Regions from separate parts of the Streptomyces sp. NPDC045899 genome, predicted to be linked through region 2. Evidence: riboswitches for the same ligand, from Rfam matches in the RefSeq annotation. Region 2 holds a riboswitch; each other region holds the start of a gene.
What was found. Region 2 has a riboswitch for cyclic di-AMP ahead of AC07FT_RS30335 (transglycosylase family protein). Riboswitches for the same ligand answer to the same signal wherever they lie in the genome.

Region 1 (3,691 bases), on a different contig from region 2:
TTCCGATTTCCCACGTCCCGGAAATAGGCGGCCGGGAAAGCCATCAGAAAAGTGGTCAGGAAACGGTGAGAAAACCTGTATATGGGGGCCGTGTTAATTCCCGCCGCTCGCCGTGTTGACGGAGTGTTTCGAAGTTCTCACCGGCGCCGGACGGCGCCGGTACGCGGAGAGCGAGCGCTCGGTGTGCGCGGCGGCCAGCGTCCGGGCACGGTCGGCGTCGCCGCGCGCGACCGCGTCCACCAGCGCGCCGTGCTCCGCCCAGGACTCCACCGCCCGCCCCGCGGGGTCCGGCCACGCGCCACCGCCGCCCGGCGCGGTCCGCCGCGACGACTGGTCCGACCAGCGCGCGGGACCGTCCGCGTAGACCCAGGCGATCTTGCGCCGGACCTGGACCAGGAGCCCGGCCAGACTCGGACTGCCCGACGCCTGGGCCAGCGTCTCATGGAACCAGTCGCCCAGCGGGGCGAGTTCACCCAGGCTGCCGCGGCGGGCCCGCTCCTGGCCGAGCCGGACCAGACCGCGCAGCACCTTCAGATGCGCCTCGGTGCGGCGCTGCGCGGCACGGGCGGCGCCCAGCGGCTCCAGCAGCCCGCGGATGTCGAGAAGATCGGCGGCCTCCCGCTCGGACGGCTGTGCGACACAAGCCCCCGCATGGCGCCGGGTGGTCACGAACCCCTCGGACTCCAGGGTGCGCAGGGCTTCCCGGACGGGCACCCGCGAGACGCCGTAGCGGCGCGCGAGCAGTTCCTCGGTGAGCCTGCTGCCGGGCGGATGGACACCGGAGACGATGTCCTCGCGAATGGCCCTGCACACCGCGTGCGCCGAAATCCGCCGACCACTCGGGATCGCGGTGGTATCCCCGTTCATTTCCGGTCCCGCACTGTCGAACCTCCGCCTTAATCCCAGCGAAACGCACCCGGCTGACGGGTGTTCGACAACCCTATTCCAAAACGAGGGAATTTCCGATGGCGAGCCTGAATTCATGGATATTTTTGGTCAGCCGGGGCGCCCCACGGCGAAGGCCCCGTCCGCTCGGCGGACGGGGCCTTCGGCCACGGGCTGGTGTGCGCGGCGCCCGGGGCGCCGTGCGGTGGGTCAGAGGTTGACGCCGTGCGAGCGCAGGTACGCCACGGGGTCGATGTCCGAACCGTAGTCGGCGCCGGTGCGCGCCTCGAAGTGCAGATGCGGGCCGGTGACGTTGCCGGTGGCGCCCGACAGGCCGATCTGCTGCCCCGGGGTGACCTGCTGGCCGACCGAGACGTTGAGCGAGGACAGGTGGCCGTACTGGGTGTACGTGCCGTCCTTCATCTTGATGACGATGTTGTTGCCGTAGGAGCCGCCCCAACCCGCCTCGACGACCTCGCCGGAACCGACGGCGTGCACCGAGGTGCCCGAGGCGGCGTGGAAGTCGATACCGGTGTGGCTGCCGGAGGACCACAGACCGCTGGACGCCTGGTAGGCGGTGGAGACGTAGGAGCCGGAGACCGGCGAGACGAAGGTGTTGAGGCGCTTGCGCTCGGCCTCGCGCGCGGCGCGCTCCTTGGCCTCCCGCTCCGCCTTGGCCTTCTTCGCGGCCGCCTCGGCCTTCCTGGCCGCCTCCTGGCGGGCGATGGTCTCGGCCCGTGCCTTGGCCGCGGCCTCCGCGGCGGCGGTCTCCTGGGACTGCGCCTGGGCCTGGATCTGGTCGGCCAGACCCTCGTCGATCACGATCGCCTGCTGCAGCCCCGTCTGCGCGGGAGCGGGAGCCTGCTCGGCGGCGAGGGCGGGACCGGCGATACCGGCGACCACACCGGAGGCGACGGTGGTGACTCCCGCGATGTTCGCGCCGGTGCGGACGGACCGTCGGGGACGGCGGTGTTTCCCGGTGGCACGGGTGAACGCCATGCTGTGGCGCACTCCTTTCCTTCCTTCTCGCCTACCGGGTTAGCTGACGGGTTCGGAGCAGGAAGGTCTCCTACGGCCCCCTCGTCCTTCAGGACAAGGCGTCCGATTCACCCCTGGGGACATTGGGTCCCCGGCTCCCCTGGCTCGCGCCGTACGGGGACTCGGCGATGGCTGCCCGTGCCGCGGGCGCGGCGTGGTGATGGCGAACAGCCGGACCGACGCTAAACGGGGCGTCTTTGGATCACCAAACAGATCCTGATTTTTGTTGCTCTCCCCACAAACCAAACACCCAACCTCCCTATAAAACGGGCATTCGGAAGGACCCTGACATCGCACACGATGCCAGGGTCCTTCCGCTGACGGCCCGTCGGACGGCCGGAGGTCGCGCCGGGTCAGCCCGAGACGACGGTCACCTCGCCGATGCCCAGCTGCCGGACCGGCTCCGCGATCTGCGAGGCGTCCCCGACCAGCACGGTGACCAGCCGGTCCGCCGGGAAGGCGCTCACCACCGCGGCGGTGGCCTCCACCGTCCCGGCCTCGGCGAGCCGGGCGTACACCTGCGCCTGGAAGTCGTCCGGAAGGTGCTGCTCGACCTGGTCGGCCAGGGTGCCCGCGACAGCGGCCGCGGTCTCGTACTTCAACGGGGCGACGCCCACCAGGTTCTGCACGGCGACATCGCGCTCGGTGTCCGTCAGCCCCTCCTCCTTCACGGTGCGCAGCACCTTCCAGAGGTCCTCCAGCGCGGGGCCGGTGACCTCGGTGGCCACCGAGCCGCTGATCGCCAGCATCGCGGCGCCCGCGGAGCCGCCGGACGGCGAGGGGGCCGTGGACCGCAGCACCTGGCAGAAGGAGCGCACACCGTAGGTGTAGCCCTTCTCCTCTCGCAGCACGCGGTCGAGCCGGGAGGTGAGGGTGCCGCCCAGGCAGTAGGTACCGAGCACCTGGGCGGGCCAGACGCGGTCGTGGCGGTCGGCCCCGATCCGGCCGATCAGGAGCTGGGTCTGGACCGCGCCGGGCCGGTCGACGATCACCACCCGGCCGGTGTCGTCGGCCACGATCGGCGGGACCGGGCGGGGCACGGCCGCGCCGCCGGTCCAGGCGCCGAGGGTGTCGGCGAGTGCCTTGTCGAGGTCGACCCCGGTGAGGTCGCCGACCACGACGGCGGTCGCGGTGGACGGACGGATATGGGCCTCGTAGAAGGCCCGCACGGCCGCCGCGTCGATGCCCTCGACCGTCTTCTCGGTGCCCTGGCGGGGCCGGGACATCCGCGACTCGGCCGGGAACAGCTCCTTGGCCAGGGCCATGGAGGCGCGGCGGGCCGGATTGGCCAGCTCGTGCGGGATCTCGTCCAGCCGGTTGCGCACCAGCCGCTCGACCTCGCCGTCGGGGAAGGCGGGGGCGCGCAGCGCGTCGGCGAGCAGCCCCAGCGCCTTGGGCAGCCGGGAGACCGGGACCTCCAGGGCGACCCGTACACCCGGGTGGTCGGCGTGGGCGTCCAGGGTGGCGCCGCAGCGCTCGAGCTCGGCGGCGAACTCCTCGGCGTCGTGCTTGTCGGTGCCCTCCGACAGGGCGCGCGCCATGATGGTGGCCACGCCGTCGAGGCCGACGGGCTCGGCGTCCAGCGGGGCGTCCAGGTTGATCTCGACGGCCACCACCTGCTGGCCGGGGCGGTGGCAGCGCAGCACCGTGAGCCCGTTGGGGAGTTCACCGCGCTCGGGCGCCGGGAAGGCCCACGGCCTGGGGGCACCTCCGCTGGGCTGCGGGTGGAAGGTCATGGTCGCGGTGACGGCGTCGCTCACTGGGCCGC
Region 2 (3,691 bases):
ACCGAGCCGCTGACCCTCGGCGGACAGCGCGTCGCCGAGGGGGAGCCGGTACTGGTGGTGCTCGCCGCGGCCGACCGTGATCCGGAGCGCTTCCGGGACCCCGATGTGCTGGACCTCACCCGCACCGACAACCAGCACCTGGGCTACGGCCACGGCATCCACTACTGCCTGGGCGCCCCGCTCGCCCGGCTGGAGGCCCAGGCCGCCCTCGGCACCCTGCTGCGGCGTATCCCCGATATCCGGCTTGCGGCGGATCCGGACGATCTGCGCTGGCGCGGCGGGCTGATCATGCGGGGGCTGCGCACCCTTCCGGTGAGCTGGAATTCCCCTGGCGGCTGAGGCGGCGAAGGCCCTTGGCGGACGACATAAGTGACGAATGATCAGTGGCGTGACCGGGGCGTGACCTGGGATACACCGGCTTGTGATGATCGGGTGCCGTCGCTATGTTCAACCGACAACTCAACCGCCGACACGAGAGGCCACCACATGCGTTCCGGGAACGGTCGACACCGCCGCCCCCGTCAGGCTCCGGCCATCGTCGTCGCGGCGGGCATCACGGGTGCCGGACTCGCCATCCCCCTCTTCGGGGCCAGTGGCGCCCAGGCCGCCTCCACCGCCACCTGGGACCGCGTCGCCGAGTGCGAGAGCGGCGGCATGTGGAGCGCCAACGAGGGCAACGGCTTCTACGGCGGTCTGCAGCTCACCCTGTCCATGTGGAAGGAGTACGGCGGCACCGCGTACGCCCCGCGTCCCGATCTGGCCAGCCGCTCCCAGCAGATATCCGTGGCCCAGTCGATCCTGGACGACCGCGGTCCGGACGCCTGGCCCAGCTGCGCGGTGAACGCGGGGCTGTCCGACGGCGGTGACGCCCCCGAGGTGGACCCCGGCTACACCGCTCCGCCGTCGACCGGTCAGCGCGGTGACGGCGGGGAGGGGGAGCGTGACGGCTCCGCGGCGGAGGACCGCGATGACTCCGCGGACGCCACGGAGCCCTCGGACTCCCAGGACTCCGCGGATCCCTCGGACGACTCCGGCGAGCGCCGGACGCCCGACGGCGGGGAGGGGCGGGAGACGCCCTCCCCGTCCGCCTCCGACCGCGAGGACGACGAGGACTCCCCGTCCCCGTCCCCGTCGGATACGAAGTCCTCCGACTCCTCCGGCATCCCGGACGCCTCGGAGTCCCCGGACGAGAGCGCCGACCCCGGGCCCACCGGACGCCACCGCGGTGCCGCGGACCCGGACGAGGCCGACGACGATGACCAGGCGGCCCCGCGGCCCTCCGGACGGCATGCCTCGCGGGACAGCGGGGAACGCGCGGAGGAGGCCTCGGAGGGCGGCTACACCGTCCGGCCCGGTGACAACCTCTCAGACATCGCCCGGCGCGAGCAGTTGCCGACCGGGTGGCGGGGCCTCTACAAAGGCAACGAAAGCCTCATCGGGGACAATCCGGATCTAATCCTCCCCGGTCAGCGGTTGGACCTCAGCGCCAAGGAGCGGTAGTTATGGGTGAATTGCCCGGTCTGGCGACGGTGAGACATACATCTCGTCACATCTCCCGGTGCGCACCCCCTGTCCGTTCTCTCCGCACCCGGCCCCACCTGCGTGGATGTGGGCCGGGTGAGATCAGATACAGCAGCTCTCGCTGTGAATGGGGTGTTTGAACCTTCCCGGGGGCTGTGCTTACCGTCGTTCCGCTCGCCACCGCGGGCACCGTCGATCGTCACGCCGAGTCCTGCCGGCGGTCGGGGGGAACCGACGCGTCAGCGCCGAAGGCAGGAGCGGGGGACCCAAGGTAGGTGCCGAATGGCCTGTGGAAACGGGCTCGTCGGCTTGGGGTGAAGCCGGTGTGATCGATCGTCGATCATTCGTCGATCGGTGGTGACCGGCCGGGCAACTCACGCCCGAACCCGACAGCTCACCTCGTAGGCGTCGGTGAGGAAACGAACCAACGATGCTCAAGTCCAACGGCAAGCACCGCCGCCCGTCCAAGGCCACCCGTATCGCCGCGCTCGCCGGTCTCGCGGGCGCCGCCGTGGCCGCCCCGCTGATCGGGGCCACCTCCGCCTCCGCGGCCACCACCGCCCAGTGGGACAAGGTCGCGCAGTGCGAGTCCGGCGGCAACTGGTCCATCAACACCGGCAACGGCTACTACGGCGGACTGCAGTTCTCGAGCTCCACCTGGGCCGCCTACGGCGGTACCTCGTTCGCCCCCACGGCCGACAAGGCCAGCAAGGACCAGCAGATACAGGTCGCCGAGAAGGTTCTGGCCGGCCAGGGCAAGGGCGCCTGGCCCGTCTGCGGCACCGGGCTCACCACCGGTGGCACCCCGTCCCCGTCCGCCCCCGCCGACTCCGGTCAGCAGGAGTCGAAGGCCCCGGCGCCCAAGCCCGCGCAGCCGAAGGCCGAGACCCGCTCCGAGTCCGACCGCGCCGCCCGCTCCGAGGCCCGCGGACCGGTGAAGAAGGGCGACGGCGAGTACAAGGTCAAGCCGGGCGACACCCTGGGCAAGATCGCCAAGGCCGAGCATGTCGAGGGCGGCTGGAAGAAGCTCTTCGAGCGGAACAAGGACATCGTCGAGCAGGCCGACCTGATCTACCCGGGCCAGCGGCTCCACCTGAGCTGACCGCGGTCCGGCCGACCGTGGCCGGATCCGGGTCCCGGCGGCCACATGTCGACCACGAGCCCCGGCCGGGCGCGCCGTTCCCGCGGTGCGTTCCGGCCGGGGTTCGTCGGTTCACGGAAAATGTAGATATCGGCACCCAAAACTGGCTATTTATGCCACGTCCTGTCTCGCGGGACGGGCGAACGGGGGGTACGGCCCTCCGGTCCGGTTAGGCTCGTGTCGCTACCGCAGACACATACGAAGGAGAACCTCGTGCCGTCCATCGACGTCGTCGTAGCTCGCGAGATCCTCGACTCGCGAGGCAACCCCACGGTCGAGGTCGAGGTCGGCCTCGACGACGGCAGTACGGGCCGTGCCGCCGTTCCGTCCGGTGCCTCCACCGGTGCCTTCGAGGCCCTCGAGCTCCGTGACGGCGACAAGAACCGCTACAACGGCAAGGGCGTCGAGAAGGCCGTCCTCGCCGTGATCGAGCAGATCGGCCCGGAGCTCGTCGGCTACGACGCCACCGAGCAGCGGCTGATCGACCAGGCGATGTTCGACCTGGACGCCACCCCGGACAAGTCCTCGCTCGGCGCCAACGCCATCCTCGGCGTCTCGCTGGCCGTCGCGCACGCCGCCTCCGAGGCGTCCGACCTCCCGCTCTTCCGGTACCTGGGCGGCCCCAACGCCCATCTGCTGCCGGTCCCGATGATGAACATCCTCAACGGCGGTTCGCACGCGGACTCCAACGTGGACATCCAGGAGTTCATGATCGCGCCGATCGGCGCGGAGTCCTTCTCCGAGGCGCTGCGCTGGGGCACCGAGGTCTACCACACCCTGAAGTCGGTGCTGAAGGAGCGGGGCCTGTCCACCGGTCTCGGCGACGAGGGCGGCTTCGCGCCGAACCTGGACTCCAACCGCGAGGCCCTGGACCTGATCGTCGAGGCGATCAAGAAGGCCGGCTACCAGCCGGGCCAGGACATCGCGCTGGCGCTCGACGTGGCCGCCTCCGAGTTCCACAAGGACGGCTCCTACGAGTTCGAGGGCAAGTCCCGCACCGCCGCCGAGATGACCTCCTACTACGCCGAC
Region 3 (3,691 bases), on a different contig from region 2:
GAAGTCCGCGAGGGTACCGGGGTTCTCCTCGCCCCGGTCCTGCTCGAACTCCAGGGCCACGGCCGCGAGCTCCTGGAGGTTCTCGATACGGGTCTCGTCCTGCGGGTCCGTGGACGCCTGGAGCTCGGCGAGATAGCCGGTGCGCTCCAGCACCGCCTCCAGCACCGTGGCCGGGCCCGCGCCCGACTCCACGATGGTGCGCAGCTCCTCCATCAGCGTGTTGAACCGCTTGACCGCGTTGGCCGAGCGGGCCGCCATGCCGTACGCCTCGGCGACCCGGACCAGCGCCTGCGGGAAGGTGATCTTCTCGCGGAGCGACAGGGCGTCGATCATCGCCTCGGCGCGCTCGCCGATACCGCGCTTGGGCACATTGAGGATGCGGCGCAGCGGGACGCTGTCCTCGGGGTTGGCCAGCACCCGCAGATAGGCCAGGACGTCCCGGACCTCCTTGCGCTCGTAGAAGCGCACACCGCCGACGACCTTGTACGGCAGCCCGACCCGGATGAAGACTTCCTCGAAGACACGGGACTGGGCGTTGGTGCGGTAGAAGACGGCGACGTCACCGGCCTTGGCGTCGCCCGCGTCGGTCAGCCGGTCGATCTCGTCGGCGACGAACTGGGCCTCGTCGTGCTCGGTGTCGGCGACGTAACCGGTGATGGTGGCTCCGGCACCGGCTTCGGTCCACAGGTTCTTCGGACGGCGGTTCTCATTGCGCTCGATGACCGCGTTGGCCGCGCTGAGGATGGTCTGCGTGGAGCGGTAGTTCTGCTCCAGCAGGATGGTCCGCGCCTGCGGGTAGTCCTCCTCGAACTGGAGGATGTTGCGGATGGTGGCGCCGCGGAAGGCGTAGATGGACTGGTCGGCGTCGCCCACCACGCACAGCTCACCCGCGGTGGTCTCCTCGGTGTCCGTGCCGACCAGCTCGCGCACCAGGGTGTACTGCGCGTGGTTGGTGTCCTGGTACTCGTCGACCAGCACATGGCGGAACCGGCGGCGGTAGTGGTCGGCCACGTCCGGGAACGCCTGGAGCAGATTGACCGTGGTCATGATGATGTCGTCGAAGTCCAGCGCGTTGGCCTCGCGCAGCCTCGACTGGTACATCGCGTACGCCTCGGCGAGGGTCTTCTCAAAACCGTCCGTCGCCTGACCGGCGAAGGTCTCCTCGTCGATCAGCTCGTTCTTCAGGTTGGAGATCTTGGCGCTGAAGGACTTGGGCGGGTACCGCTTGGGGTCCAGGTCGAGATCGCGGCAGACCAGCGCCATCAGCCGCTTGGAGTCGGCCGCGTCGTAGATCGAGAACGATGAGGTGAAGCCCAGCTTCTTGGACTCGCGGCGCAGGATGCGCACGCACGCGCTGTGGAACGTGGAGACCCACATGGCGTTCGCCCGCGGGCCGACCAGCTCCTCCACCCGCTCCTTCATCTCACCCGCGGCCTTGTTGGTGAAGGTGATGGCGAGGATCTGGCCGGGGTGCGCTCCGCGCGCACCGAGCAGGTACGCGATGCGGTGGGTGAGTACCCGGGTCTTGCCGGAACCGGCTCCGGCGACGATCAGCAGCGGACCACCGGTGTGCTCCACCGCCGCCCGCTGCTGTTCGTTCAGCCCCTCGAGCAGGGCGGCCGGGTCCACGGCGGGCCGGGCCGCGCCGTCCCGGTAGTACGCCTCCCGGGACGTGCTCGGCACCGGCGCGTCGAACGCGCCGCTGAACAGGTGGTGCGGTACGTCCTCGGCGCCGCCGGGGCCGTGGTGCCCGGGACCCTCGTGGTCCCCGTGGTCCTCGGGCGGCGGGGGCTCCTCGCCCGAGGGCCCGAGGTCCGCCAGGAAGCTGTCGTCAAAGAGGCTGCTCATCGCTGACCGAGTCTAGGCCGCCCCACTGACACCCCGAGTACGAACATCACGAAACGGTTTCGGGCAAAAGGAACACCAGCCTTCACAGGGACCCCACGAGTTGGCTACCGTCCTGCGTCAGGCAGTCCGGACCATCGTCGGCGACCAGCGTCGGCACGGACCGCCTCCGCCGAGTCCGGTCCTGCCGCGAGGCAGCCGGAGCCGGGGACCCACACGTTCCACCGGGGTGAATCGGCCCGGCGACGGCACCTCGTGTGCCGCCCGGACGGGCCGTAGGGCAGCCTTCCGTCCGCCCGAACCCGACAGCTAACCCGGTAGGCGGTCCACGGAAGGAGTCGCCTCCCTTGGCGTCGCACCGCAAACCGCGGACCCGAATACCGGCCACGCTCACCGGCCAGAGCCGGCGCACCGCGGTCGGGGTCACCACGGCCGCCCTGGCCTCGGTCACCCTGCTCTCCCAGACGGCCAACGCCGCGCCCGGTGATCCCAAGCCCGCCACCCAGTCGATCGAAGCGGTCAAGAAGAAGGTCGACACCCTGTACCACCAGGCGGAGAGCGCCACCCAGGGCTACAACGCCGCCAAGGAGCGCACCGAGACCCAGCGCGCCAAGGTCGACAAGCTGCTGGACACCGTCGCCAAGCGCACCGAGAAGCTCAACGAGGCCCGCCGCACCCTCGGCTCCTACGCCGCCGCCCAGTACCGCAGCGGCGGTATGGCCAGCAGCACCGCCGCCATGCTCTTCTCCTCCGACCCGAAGGACGTCTTCGACCAGTCGCACCTGATGGACCGGCTCACCGGCCACCAGCGGCACGCCGTCCAGCAGTTCCAGGAGCAGCAGAAGAAGGCGGCCAAGGAGCGCGCCACTGCCACCAGCAGTCTCGCCTCGCTGACCTCCTCGCAGAAGACGCTCAAGGAGAAGAAGAAGTCCGTCCAGAGCAAGCTCTCCGAGGCCCGGCGGCTGCTGTCGAACCTGACCGCCAAGGAGAAGGCGCGGCTCGCGGCGATCGAGCGGAAGAAGCAGGAGGAGGCCAAGCGCAAGGCCGCCGAGCTGGCCGAGAAGCAGCGCAAGGCGGAGGCCGAGCGTCAGCGGCGAGAGGGGAACGACGGCTCCGGCTCGTCCACGCCGTCCACTCCCTCCAGCCCCGCGCCCTCGGACAGCACCAAGGCGGCGAAGGCCATCGCCTTCGCGCAGGCGCAGATCGGCAAGCCGTACGTGTGGGGCGCCACCGGCCCCAACTCCTTCGACTGCTCGGGGCTGACCCAGGCCGCCTGGAAGTCCGCCGGGGTGTCCCTGCCGCGCACCACCTGGGACCAGGTGAAGGTGGGCACGCGGGTGTCCACGTCCGAGCTCAAGCCGGGTGACCTGGTCTTCTTCTATGACGACATCAGCCATGTCGGGCTGTACATCGGCGACGGGATGATGATCCACGCGCCGAAGCCGGGTGACTCGGTGAAGAAGGCGCCGATCACCGAGATGCCGGTCTATGGCAGCGTCCGCCCCGCCTGACCCGGCGAAGCCGGATCAGGCGGCGCGCCGCCCACGCGAAGCCGGGGGCCGCCAATGGCCCCCGGCCACCCCGCCCGTCGGCAGCCGGGGCAGCGGCGCGGCTGCCGACGACGGACCGCACGCCACCTCGCGCCCGGAGCGCGAACCATGGCGGCAGACGGCGTGGACGGGCCAGGCCCCGGACCCGTCGCCCGTCGCCCGTCGCCCGTCGCCCGTCGCCCGTCGCCCGTCGCCCGTCGCCCGTCGCCCGTCGCCCGTCGCCCGTCGCCGGGAGAGGGAACACCCCTACCAGGCGGACCGGTCAAGCCACCCGGCCGGGCCGGACGCCGGTCGCC
Region 4 (3,691 bases), on a different contig from region 2:
CAACCGCAACCCCGACGACCCGGCACAGCCGCGGGTCGGCGAGGAGATCGCGGCGGCGCGGGCGCTGAGCAACCTCGCCCACCGGCTGATCGGCAAGGCGGGTGGCGACATCGAGGAAGTCACACACACCAAGGCGCATCTGACGATGTAGCCGGTCGCGGCGGCAGGCGTCGCGACCGATGAGGACCGCGGGGAAGCGGGGCCGTCCGCCGCGGCATGAGGGTGCTGCGCCGGACGTGCTGGGCTGCCCGGACGGCAGTGCCGTCCGGGCAGCCCACCGGCGTCTTCTCCCGGGGCCCACCGGCGCCGGGAGCGCTCGGATCCCGGTCGGATCCCGGTCGGATCCCGGTCGGATCCCGCTCGGACCTCGTTCAGACGGAGACGCCCTTGGAGCGCAGATAGCTCAGCGGATTGACGTCCGAGCCGTAGTCGGGACCGGTGCGCACCTCGAAGTGCAGATGCGGGCCGGTGCTGTTGCCGGTCGAACCGGAGCTGCCGATCTGCTGGCCGCCCTTGACCGACTGGCCGACCTGCACGGAGAGCGCCGACATGTGCGCGTACTGGCTGTACATGCCGTCGGAGTGGCGCAGCACGACCTGGTAGCCGTACGACCCGCCCCAGCCCGCCGCGACCACCTCGGCCGGGCCCACCGCCCGCACCTGGGTGCCCGTGGGCACGGGGAAGTCGGCACCGGTGTGGTGACCGCTGGACCAGCTGCTGCCGGACACCCCGTAGGCGGTGCCCACCTGGGTGCTGGCGACCGGGGTGGTGAAGGAGGAGGAAGAGCGGGCGGTGGAGTCCTGCCGCCCCTGGGCGGAGCCGGAGCCGCTCGCCTTCCCGGCGTCGGTGCTCGGCTTGGGTTTGGGCGTGGCCCGCGGGGCCTGCTTCTGTCCGCCCTCGGTGTCGAGGGAGAGCCGCTGACCGGGGAGGATCAGATTGGGGTCGTCGCCGATGGTCCGGCGGTTGGCGTCGTAGAGCGCCTCCCATCCGCCGTCGACGTGCTCGGCACCGGCGATCCGGGAGAGGGTGTCACCCCCGGCGACGGTGTAGGAGCCGGACTGGGGGACGGCCTTGGTGGTGGCCTTGGGCGCGGCCTTCGGGGCCGCCTTGGGCGTGGCCTTGGGAGTGGCCTTCGGCGTCTCCTTCGGGGTCTGCGCGGTGGAGCCGCCGGAGCCGGTCGAGACGTCCGGGGCGGGACCGCCGCGGGTCAGCCCGGCCTTCACCGAGCACACGGGCCAGGCGGTGGGGCCCTGGCCGGCGAGCACCTTCTCGGCCACGGTGATCTGCTCGCCCTTGGTGGCCAGGTCGGCGCGGGGCGCGTAGGAGCCGCCGCCGTACCCCTCCCAGGTGCTCTGGGAGAACTGGAGGCCACCGTAGTAGCCGTTGCCGGTGTTGATGCTCCAGTTGTTGCCGGACTCGCACTCCGCCACCTTGTCCCAGGTGTCCACGGAGGCGGCGTTCGCCTGGCCGACGCCGATGAGCGGCAGGGCCACTCCGGCACCGCCCGCGGTGAACGCGAGTTGGGCGCGGGAGACGCGACGAGGCTTAGGCCGGCGGTGACGTCCGCGTGCAGCCATTGAGCTCTTCCTCTCCTACGCCTGCGAGGTGAGCTGTCGGGTTCGGGCTGGAGTTGCCCGGCCGCAGGCGCACGGGGCCATGGCCTCGTGGTGCGTCTTCACCCCAAGCCGTGCCGCGCGGTCCACGCGGTACGGCACCTACCTGGTTCCCCCGCTCCTGCCGTGACAGGTCGTCGTTTCACCCCTCAGCCGACGGCAGGACTCGGCGCTCCGGCGAAGGAGGCCGCCGCATGGAATGCGACGAGAGCCGCACAGTAAACACATCGTTTTGGTCACGACAAGGTCTCGGGTTCTCGATCAAGGCGCCGGCTCCCCGGCCTCTCGTCCGGTGTCACTCTGTGCGCCGGGTCTCCTCCGGAGAGCGAGTGCGAAAACTGCCGAATGTCCGTCAGAAACGTTACGCCACAGTGGAATCCGTTGCCGTCTGTTGATCTCCGCCTGGAAATCGATCAGTTGGCGCCTTTCTTTGTGACCTGCGTCACTGCTTTCCGATTTTGGCCGATAACGGTGTGGTGCGTGATTTACGGATTTGCCAGGGAAATGCGGCTAATACGCCGGGTGACATAAGGGCGCCAAAGCGGGGAAGGGTGAGCCAAGGGGGATGGACAGGAAGCATTCGGGGCAGGCGCGCTCGCGGCCGCTGCCCCGGCCGACGGCTGACCTGGGGAGGTCGCTCATGGTGCAAGGACACGGCACGACGGGAGCACGGCACACGGCAATGGCCCGCTCCCGGCCGCTGGTCTTATCCGCGCTGCTCATCGGCGCGCTGGCCACGGCCACCGGCTGCGGCACCGATGAGGGGGAGGGGGCGTGGGAGCGTTCCGGCGGCTCCGGTGCCACTCACGCGGCGGAATCGGCCCGCGCCGTGGAATCGGCGGCGGCCCCGGCTCCACGGGACCGGCGCTCCACTCCGTCCGGCGACCGGTCCGCCGCGGGGCCCGCGTCGGCCTCCGCCTCCGCGTCCGCGTCGGCAGGCGGCTCCGGTGCCGCTCCCTCCGCGCGCCGCGTCTGCTCCACGGAACGGCTGAAGCTGAGTGTGGGCCGCAAGGACGTGGGTGCGGGCAATGTCTATCTGCCGCTGGTCCTCACCAACACCTCGACCTCGGCCTGCACCCTCACCGGTTTCCCGGGGGTGTCCCTGCTCGACGCCGACGGCGCGCTGATAGGCGAGCCCGCCGCCCGGCGGGGCGCTTCGCACTCCACCATCCCGCTGCCCCCGGGCGGCAGCGCCTCCGCGCTGCTGCACACCCTCAACGACGGCGTCGCCGACACCCCCTGCTGGAAGTCCGCCACGAGTATCCGGGTCTATCCGCCGGATTCCTTCCGCGCGATGAAGGTCGCGGCGCACTCCTTCCGCGTCTGCGGCGGGGTCTTCGATGTCGAAGCGGTGCGTTCCGGGGCGGGCGCCTGACATCTGTCAGCGGCATACCGGACCGCTGTCATCCCGGGTAGAAGTGTCCGAAAATCTTGACAAGCCAGGCGCCGACTGGCTGTGTTCACCCTTTCGCAATCAAAAGGGGTAGGTCACCATGAGGGGTGCCTCACGTGAGCCGGTGGTTAGCGTCCGGAGGGGGACGGTGTCATGGAGCGATTCGCGACCGGGGTCGAGACGGAGCTGCTGGACCTTTCGGGAGCGACCCTCGAGGACCTTGACCGGGGCGACGGATTCCCTTCGGTGACCCAGCGGTTGCTCGACGCCGTCCAATTTCCACCCACCCTGGTGACCGCCGCCACGTCCGGACAGAATTGCGTCAGCGAGGGAACGCCGGAATAGTGCCGCATCCCTCGCTTTGTGGAACAAGGTGGCCATGACGGCTGAACGTTCCTTTCATCGCCTTTCGGAGCGGTGTTTCACCGAGTTGGGCCGGGGTTCGGGCGGTGTGTCGTCGGTGGCCGAGCTGCGGTCCGGGCAGCGCAGCCGGACCATGCTCCTGCTGCGCGCCCTGGTCGGCATCGCCTCCGGTCACCCCGCGCTGCCGGGCCCGCTCCCCGGTGTCCGCGAGCCGTGGCGCCTCCTCATCCGGGCGGAGCGCACGGACCCGGCGGCCGTGGACCGCGTCCTGCTGCACCCCCAGACGGGCACCTGGCTCAACCGCTGTCTGCGCAGGCTGCGC

Region 1: linked by a shared signal. The riboswitch ahead of AC07FT_RS05180 (M23 family metallopeptidase) and the one ahead of AC07FT_RS30335 (transglycosylase family protein) in region 2 are both predicted to bind cyclic di-AMP.
Region 3: linked by a shared signal. The riboswitch ahead of AC07FT_RS27300 (C40 family peptidase) and the one ahead of AC07FT_RS30335 (transglycosylase family protein) in region 2 are both predicted to bind cyclic di-AMP.
Region 4: linked by a shared signal. The riboswitch ahead of AC07FT_RS10325 (transglycosylase family protein) and the one ahead of AC07FT_RS30335 (transglycosylase family protein) in region 2 are both predicted to bind cyclic di-AMP.

What each region holds. Positions count from the first base shown of each region.
Region 1 covers NZ_JBWKKP010000003.1:103,478-107,168, reverse strand. The annotation lists gene AC07FT_RS05185 (GntR family transcriptional regulator) at 94-867, opposite strand; gene AC07FT_RS05180 (M23 family metallopeptidase) at 1,096-1,884, opposite strand; cyclic di-AMP (ydaO/yuaA leader) riboswitch at 1,899-2,061, opposite strand; gene AC07FT_RS05175 (M16 family metallopeptidase) at 2,277-3,659, opposite strand; gene AC07FT_RS05170 (M16 family metallopeptidase) at 3,680-3,691, opposite strand, start outside.
Region 2 covers NZ_JBWKKP010000027.1:34,288-37,978, forward strand. The annotation lists gene AC07FT_RS30325 (cytochrome P450 family protein) at 1-339, shown strand, start outside; gene AC07FT_RS30330 (transglycosylase family protein) at 487-1,500, shown strand; cyclic di-AMP (ydaO/yuaA leader) riboswitch at 1,755-1,944, shown strand; gene AC07FT_RS30335 (transglycosylase family protein) at 1,952-2,623, shown strand; gene eno (phosphopyruvate hydratase) at 2,876-3,691, shown strand, end outside.
Region 3 covers NZ_JBWKKP010000021.1:134,910-138,600, forward strand. The annotation lists gene pcrA (DNA helicase PcrA) at 1-1,848, opposite strand, end outside; cyclic di-AMP (ydaO/yuaA leader) riboswitch at 2,006-2,184, shown strand; gene AC07FT_RS27300 (C40 family peptidase) at 2,193-3,356, shown strand.
Region 4 covers NZ_JBWKKP010000005.1:310,584-314,274, forward strand. The annotation lists gene AC07FT_RS10320 (DUF1876 domain-containing protein) at 1-151, shown strand, start outside; gene AC07FT_RS10325 (transglycosylase family protein) at 372-1,577, opposite strand; cyclic di-AMP (ydaO/yuaA leader) riboswitch at 1,583-1,760, opposite strand; gene AC07FT_RS10330 (DUF4232 domain-containing protein) at 2,254-2,988, shown strand; gene AC07FT_RS10335 (HEXXH motif domain-containing protein) at 3,386-3,691, shown strand, end outside.